DNA from 2 places in the Sphingomonas sanguinis genome. Region 2 is predicted to be linked to the other one. Evidence: riboswitches for the same ligand, from Rfam matches in the RefSeq annotation. Region 2 holds a riboswitch; the other holds the start of a gene.

Region 1 (4,191 bases), 680 kb from region 2:
GGCCGACATATTTGCCCGCGATGCTGCCGAACAACAGCCCATCGTCATAGGTGCCGCCGCCGCCGATCTGGAACGTCGGGCTGGACACCGCGCGCTTGCCCCGCGTCGGCAGGAAGTCCGCCCCCACCGGCAGGTCGTCGTCGATCCGCGCGCGCAGATACTCGCCCGAGACATAGACGCTGACGCCCTTGGCGGGACGATAGTCGATCTCTCCATCGACGCCGTAAGAGGTCTGCCCCCCGGCATTCAACGTCGAATTGACCAGCGCACCGCCATTGTCGACCACGGTCGCCAGCTGGCGGTTGCGGAATTTGTAGTGGAAGCCGGTGACGGACGCCGACAGGCTGGGGCCGATATAGCGATAGCCCAGCTCCTGCGAGAGCGAATATTCGTTCTTCAGCGCATCCGTGCCGCGCGTCGTGACGACACCGCCATAATAGCTGTCGTACAGCGTGAACTCGTTGGGCGTGCGGAAATTGGTGGTGATGTTGGCGAACAGCTGCTGCCGGTCGTCGATCGCATAATGAACGGCGGCGCGCGGCAGGGCGACGAAGCTGTCGCGGCGAACCGCGCTTTGCGGCCCCGGCAGATAGTTGCGGCCGTTGCGCAGCAGATTGACGCCCTTGAACCCGACATCGACCGTCAGGCGCGGGGTCAGCGCGATGCTGTCGGCCACGAAGACGCTCTTCGTCACGGTGACGGTGCGCTGGTTCTCATAGGCGAGCAGGCGGCCATCGGCGGTGCGGATCGCACGGGCACGATAGCCCCAGCGGTCGGCGGGACGGCCATCGGCATCGACCGAGGTATAGGTCTGCGTCACCCGGTCGGTGCCGTAATCGAACCACAGCCCGGCCGTCAGCCGGTGGATGCCCGCCTGCAAGGTCAGCTTGGCGACCTGCCCCAGGCGCATCTGGTCGCCGGTATAGTTGCCCAGCACCGTCGCCACGCCGTCCACCGCGCCGGGCAGCGCGATCGGCTCGGCCAATTCCTCATTACCCAGGAAGTTGCCGGTGGTCGCCAGCTGGGTGCCATAAGGCGAATTGCCATAGCCGAACTGGAGATAGCTGGTGCCGTCGAACGTCAGCCGGTCGTCCAGCACCAGATGCACCGGCGCCGAGGCATAGAGGTTACGGAACGGCGCGCGGTACAGGCGCCAGTAATTGGTGTCGCCCGGCGTGTAGCGCGCGTCGTAATTGAACCCGCGTCCTTCCGCCTGCCACTCGGCCAGCGTCGGGCTGGGATAGCTGGAGGAATTGGCGTCGTTATAGGACAGCGCCAGGCTGGCGCGATTGCCATTGCCCCATTCGCGCAGCAGCTTGGCGTCGATATGCTGGCGCGTGTCGAAGCCCGCGCCCCGCCAATTGTCCGCGCGGGTGTTGGAATAGGACAGGAACGCCTTCAGCCCGCTATTGCCGATCTCCCCCGTATCGCCCCGGACGAAGACACGGCGCAGATCATAAGAGCCGAGCGCGAGGTCGGCGAGGACTTGGCCCCTCGCCTTGGGATCGTCGAGGGTCAGCGACAACAGGCCACCCGCGCCGACGACGGTCGGCGCGTCGATATTGACCGATCCCGGCGACAGCGCGATCCGGCGCAGATTTTCCGGGTCGGCGAATTGCGACGGATAGGCGTAGTAATAACCGATATCGTTCTGCGGCGCCCCCTCCATCAGCACGCCGATCTCGTCCTGCCCCAGCCCGCGCAGGGTCAGGCTCGAACTGGTCGACAGGCCGTAAGGGTCGCTGGAGGCGACGGTCGCGCCGGGCAGCAGGTTGACGAGCTGAAACGCGTTCTGGGTCGGCGCCTGCTTGATGATGAAGTCGGTCGCGACCTCGCTGACCGCATTGGGTTCGGTCTGGTCGGGCAGCAGCCCTTCGGGATCGCGGTGGCCGATCACGCGAATATCGGCCGACGTGTCGGTGGTTTGCTGCGCCGACGCCGCCACGGGCCAGGCGGCCGACAGCAGCAAAGCGCCATAGCGCACCATCTTATGCTTGCGAGACATCACAACCGGCATCGTCTTTCACGTCCACTTCACGGAGGGACGACGAAAGCACCGCCACCCTCCCTACGCCGGTATGACCCGGATCAGGTTCAGCGGGTCATGGGCTGCTGCCCACCTCTCAACCGCGCGTCAGCGGCCCCCCGGGGATGGCGTCGTCTAGGCGGTTATGCGGTGGCTGCAAATGGTTATCGTGAACGAGGGAAGCCGCCCCGCCCGCCCCCGCGTCAAAAGACGAGGCGGACGGGCTTGCCGGTGTAGGTGACGGTCCGCGCGGCGGGCAGGTCGGCGATACCGCCGGGGGTGCCGGGCTTGACGACGACGATGTTCAACCGGCGCGTCGACACCATGCCGGGGAAGCTCCCCCGGCGCGTACCGATGGTCAGGGTGCGGCGGGCGTCGTCCCAGCTCAGGTCGTAGGTCGCGCGGGCGCCCTTTTCATAGGCATAGGTCTCGTTATCGTCCTCATAGACGGTGAAGCGACCGTTCGCGCCGGGATAGACGCGGATTTCGTACAGCGCGTCGGGCTTTTCGGTCGCATATTGCTGGAGCGGCCCCAGCGGCAGGATCGCGCCCGCCCGGACGTATAGCGGCATGATGTCGAGCGGCACGTCGCGCGACGTCTCGGTGCCGCCCGCCAGACGCTGGTTGGTCCAGAAATCGTACCAGTCGTTGCCCGCGGGCAGATAGGTCCGCACCGCCAACTTCGGCGCCTCGCCCGCCTTCGCAGCGGCGCGGCGCAGTTCGTCGGGAGTGCGCCAGGCGAAGCGCAGGTCGCGGTCGCCGTCGCCCTGATAATATTCGATGCGGATCGGCACGCGCTGCCCTTTGCGCAGCGTCACCTTCGCGCCGTGATAGCGCGACGCCCCGCTCTCCCAATCCTCGACCAGCTTGCGGCCATCGACGAACAGGCGGACGCCGTCATCACCCTGCAGGCCCAGCTCATATTCGCCGTCCTCCGGCGCCTCCAGCACGCCGTCCCAGCGCGCGGAGAAGTCGTTCAAGCTCTTCAGCCCCGGCGGCATCGGCTGCAGCGGCGGCTGCGGCCAACGCTTGTCGATCACCGTGTCGACGACGCGGCCAGCGGGCTTGTCGAAGTTCCGCCCCTCGAAATACTGGCCCGCCAGACCCGGCTTGCCGTCGGCCGTGAACAGCGCGGATGCGGGTACGGTGGCGGCGGGTTCCGGCTCGACATGATACATGGCGCGCGTGACCGGATGGACCAGCAGCGAGCCGCCGAACATGAAGCTGTCGTTCAGCCCATGGACCCGCGCATCGTCGGGAAAGTCCATCGCCAGCGGCCGCATCATCGTATAGCCGCCCGCCGTCACCTGCCAGCCCAGCCCATAGATATAGGGCAGCAGCCGGTAGCGCAGGTTCACCGCGTCCAGCAGCGAGCCGTACATCTGCGGGTCGAGCGACTTGAAGATATAGGGTTCGCGCTCGATGCTGGTTCCGTGGACGCGCATCAGCGGGTTGAACACCGCATATTGGAACCAGCGGGCGAACAGCTCGCGGTAAGCCGGGTTCTTCTCGCCGCCGCTATAGCCGTTGACGAAGAAGCCGCCGGTGTCCTGCGTCCAATAAGGGTTGCCGGTGACGGTCACGTTCACCCCGCCCGCGATCTGGTGGCGCAGCGTTTCCCAGCTAGCTTGGGTATCCCCCGACCAGGAGGTCGCCGCCGTCCGCTGCGCCCCCGCCCAGGCCGATCGGGTCAGAGTCAGCGCGCGCCTGTCGCTGGTCGCCCGCTGCCCCTCATAGGTGCCCAGCGTCGTCATCAGCGTATAGGCGTTCAGATAGCGCGAGAAATCGCCCAGCGCGTTGCGGCCCAGCGACTTGATGTCGTCGACCGCCGCGCGTGCATCGTGCATCGCGGTGCTGACCTCGACCTCGGTCCCGTCCATCCACAGCGCGTCGACGCCTTTGTCGAGCAGGCCGGACTTGGCATATTTGAAATAGATCTGCCGCCCCAGCGGGCTGAACGCGTCATAGACCCGCGCCTGCTTGGATATCCAGTGGAGCGGCGCGAAGCGCAGGCTGTGCTGGTCCAGTTCCTTGCCGAGCGCGGTGTCGTTGCCGACCGAGGGCCAGATCGACACCATCAGCTTCATGTGCAGGTCGTGGATCCTGGCGATCGTGCCGGCCGGATCGGGAAAGCGGGTCTTGTCCCACGTCATCCCGCTCCAGCT
Region 2 (4,191 bases):
GAATCAGCCTACTCGTTTTCGCTAAGTGAGGCCCACCTACGATCGCAAACAGCAAAAGGCATGCAGATGCCAAAATCAGAGACAGGCAAAATCCAGCGACGAAACTTTTGCGGAAGCCATATCGCGAGATACCAGCACATAATGACGCCATCATCACGGTGATAGCCAATGCGTAACTTGCATCTGCCAGCGGTTTAAAGGCAGCCATTTTGGGTGATGCGGCTGGTGCACCCCACACCGCCAGGGATACTGCGATTACAATCGACAGCGCCTGACCGATAATGGCGAGGGGTTGATTCTCCCAATCCCTAATGATTCGGATCCACAGACGTCTCGCCATATCGCTATATATCTATCACTCCGCCGGAAGGTAAACCTCCCCACCCTTCTCACGGAACCGCTCGCTCATTTCCTGCATCCCCGCCTCGGCGTCCTCGGCCGCGACGAAGGTCTCCACCGGCGCGTTTTGCTTGGCCGCGAATTCCCGAGGTTCGGGATCGCGACCTGCCCCCAGCAGGTCGCTATTTGCTGCGCGAGACGCAGCAAATTCCCGAACCTCCTGCGTGATCTTCATCGAGCAGAATTTCGGGCCGCACATCGAACAGAAATGCGCGGTCTTGGCGCCTTCCGCAGGCAGCGTCTGGTCGTGGTAGGATTCCGCCGTGTCGGGGTCGAGCGACAGGTTGAACTGGTCGCGCCAGCGGAACTCGAAGCGGGCGCGGCTCAGCGCGTCGTCGCGCATCTTGGCGGCGGGGTGGCCCTTGGCGAGGTCGGCGGCGTGGGCGGCGAGCTTGTAGGTGACGACACCGACCTTCACGTCGTCGCGGTCGGGCAAGCCCAGATGCTCCTTGGGCGTGACGTAGCAGAGCATCGCCGTGCCGTACCAACCGATCATCGCCGCACCGATGCCGCTGGTGATATGGTCGTACCCCGGCGCGATATCGGTCGTTAGCGGCCCGAGCGTGTAGAAGGGCGCCTCGCCGCACGCCTCCAGCTGCTTGTCCATATTCTGCTTGATCTTGTGCATCGGCACATGGCCGGGGCCCTCGATCATGACCTGCACGTCCTGCGCCCAGGCCCGCTTGGTCAGCTCGCCCAGCGTGTAGAGTTCGGCGAACTGCGCCTCGTCATTGGCGTCGGCGATCGCGCCGGGGCGCAGGCCGTCGCCCAGCGAATAGGCGATGTCGTACGCCTTCATGATCTCGGTGATCTCGTCGAAGCGTTCATAGAGGAACGACTCCTTGTGATGCGCCAGGCACCATTTCGCCATGATCGAGCCGCCGCGCGACACGATGCCGGTGACGCGCTTCGCGGTCAGCGGGATGTAGGGCAGGCGCACGCCCGCATGAATGGTGAAATAGTCGACGCCCTGCTCGGCCTGTTCGATCAGCGTGTCGCGGAATATCTCCCAGGTCAGCTCCTCGGCGATGCCGCCGACCTTTTCCAGCGCCTGATAGATGGGGACGGTGCCGATCGGCACGGGCGAATTGCGGATGATCCATTCGCGCGTGTCGTGGATGTTGCGGCCCGTCGACAGGTCCATGACCGTGTCCGCGCCCCAGCGGATCGACCAGACCAGCTTGTCGACCTCGGAGGCGACGTTGCTGGCGACCGCCGAATTGCCGATATTGGCGTTGATCTTGACCAGGAAGTTGCGGCCGATCGCCATCGGCTCGGATTCGGGGTGGTTGATGTTGTTGGGGATGATCGCCCGGCCGCGCGCCACTTCGTCGCGGACGAATTCGGGCGTGACGTAATCGGGGATGCTCGCGCCGAAGCTCTCGCCGTCGCGGACATATTCGCGCAGCATCTCGCGGCCCAGATTCTCGCGGGTCGCGACATATTCCATCTCGGGCGTGATGATGCCTTGGCGGGCATAGTGCATCTGGCTGACGTTCATGCCTGCACGCGCGCGCAGCGGACGGTTCAGCCCGGTGCGCGGGAATTGCGGCACGCCGCCCGAACGGTCGGGGCCGAGCTGGCCATTATCCTCGGGGCGGATTTCGCGGCCGTCATAAGCCTCGACATCGCCGCGCCCCTCGATCCAGTTGCGGCGGATCTGGGGCAGGCCCGCCATGATGTCGATGCGCGCGGTCGGGTCGGTATAGGGGCCGCTGGTGTCGTACACGCGCAAGGGCGGTTCGCCCGAGGACGGGTCGAGATGGATTTCGCGCATCGCGACGTTCAGCGGGCCGACGTGAATCTTCTTCGAGCCACGAATGGGGCCGGTGGTCACGCCGATTTCGGCCTTTGCGGGGATATCTGCCATAGTCGTCCACTCCATGCGGAGGAAACGGACCATGAGAGATGGGGCCGCTCCCTCCCTACGCCGGTGTCAGCCGGATCAGGTTCAGCGGGTCAGGGGCTCTTGCCCCCCTCTCAAGCGCAGGCCAGCGCTCCCCCGGGGATGGACCCTGCATAAGCGGTTTCACGGCGGATAAGAAGCGGTTTCGCGCCGGGGGGAGAGGCACGCACGCCCGAACGCCGCGACCCGCCCACAAAAAAGGCCCCGACCGGCCAGGGGACTAGCGACCGGTCGAGGCCCAGAGACCCTTGGGAGGGAGAAGATTATCCGCTGGCGGCGCTGGTGCGGACCGTGCCGTTCAGGCCGCTGGGGAAGAAGCCGCCGCCATTCACCGCCGCCTTGTTGAGATAGACGACGTTCAGCACCTGGCCGGGGGTGCGGACAAAGGCGATGGCGTTGGCGTCGGCGGGCACAATGTTCGCCACCTGCGCGCCGTTCACCGTCGCCACGATCCCCTGGTCGAGATCGGCCGATCCGTCCAGGCTGTCGCGCGCGTCCGAAATCTTGCCGGCATTGGTGATGAGGGCCGTGTTGCTCAGCCCCTTGCGGTACAGGGTCGTGCGGACCAGACCGGCATGATAGGCCTCCGCCGCGTGGATGCCCGCCGCCGCCTCGATGAAGGTCTTGTTGGTCAGCAGGCTGACGCCGCCCATATAGGCGGTGACGCCGACATCCTCGAACAGGAACGCGCCCAGCAGGAAGGCCTCGTCCGAGGCATAAGGGTCGAAGGTCGAACCGCTGGTGATGACGCCCGCCGCGAGCGCCGCCGCGGTGAAGGCACCGCTGGCGTCGCCCGACAGGTTGATCGAAGGCTGCGCCACCGCCGCACTGCCCAGCGCATTGCGCAGGAAGTTGACATGGGCGATCTCGTCATAGGCGATCTCGCGCGCATATTGCGCGACGATCGGGTCCTGGAACTGGACCTGGCGCGGCTGTCCGGCACCGTTGGTGGCGCTGGTGTTGATCGCGACCGAGCCTTGCGTGCCCATGCCGCCCAGCGACGACGAAGGCAGGCCGGTGCCGAACGCGGCATAGCTGTAGAATTGCGCTTCCAGATATTCGAGCTGGAGCGCGAAGTTCAGCACGTCCGCGTCCGTGACCGAACCGGTCGGGGTGGTGGTGGGCGTCGGGGTCGGCACGACGATGACGTTGTCGCCATCGTCTCCGCAGGCGCCCAGCATCGCCAGGCCGCCGACCGCACCGGCCCCTGCGGCCATGCGCATGAAACGGCGACGATCGGACCGGCGCTTGGCGGATGCCTCTTCGATGACGTCGAGAATGAAGCGTTCTTCGCTCATGATGCAAATCCTCTCCAGAGGAGGAAAAAGGGGATCAGTTCGCCACGCTGGCGCGCAGGTTTCCGTTGACGCCGGCCGGGAAGAACCCGCCCAGCGTGGCGGCCGCCTTGTTCAAGTACACGATGTTGAGCACCTGGGCGGGCGAGCGGCTGAACGCGATGCCGCTCGAATCGAGCGGCACGATGTTCGACACCAGCTGTCCGTTGATCGTGGACCGGGCGATCCCCTGGTCGAGGTCGGTCGAGCCGTCCAGGCTGTCGCGCGCGTCGGAAATCTGTCCGGCGGCGGTGATCAACGACGGTTGCGGGTTGTTGGCGTCATAGCCGCGCGCATAGAGCGTCGTGCGCACGATCGCGGCGTGATAGGCCTCGACCGCCAGAATGCCTGCCGCCGCCTGGAGGAAGGTCTTGTTGCTGATGAGCGGCGAGGCGCCCTTATAGGCGGTGACGCCGACATCCTCGAAGATATACGCGCCCAGCAGAAACGCCGTGGGCGAGCTATAGGGGTTGAAGGTATCGTTCGCGCCGACGACACCGGCCGCGCGGGCCGCTGCCGTGAACGGGCCATTGGCATCGCCCGAGATGTTGA

The links. Region 2 has a riboswitch for thiamine pyrophosphate ahead of thiC (phosphomethylpyrimidine synthase ThiC). Riboswitches for the same ligand answer to the same signal wherever they lie in the genome.
Region 1: it holds a riboswitch for thiamine pyrophosphate, as region 2 does, so the genes downstream of both, KV697_RS13910 (TonB-dependent receptor) here and thiC (phosphomethylpyrimidine synthase ThiC) in region 2, are expected to answer to the same signal.

What each region holds. Positions count from the first base shown of each region.
Region 1 is NZ_CP079203.1:2,962,990-2,967,180, reverse strand. It holds gene KV697_RS13910 (TonB-dependent receptor) at 1-2,005, opposite strand, end outside; TPP riboswitch at 2,049-2,158, opposite strand; gene KV697_RS13905 (glycoside hydrolase family 31 protein) at 2,230-4,191, opposite strand, start outside.
Region 2 is NZ_CP079203.1:2,280,979-2,285,169, forward strand. It holds gene KV697_RS10570 (hypothetical protein) at 1-340, opposite strand, end outside; gene thiC (phosphomethylpyrimidine synthase ThiC) at 356-2,269, opposite strand; TPP riboswitch at 2,318-2,408, opposite strand; gene KV697_RS10580 (ferritin-like domain-containing protein) at 2,569-3,603, opposite strand; gene KV697_RS10585 (ferritin-like domain-containing protein) at 3,638-4,191, opposite strand, start outside.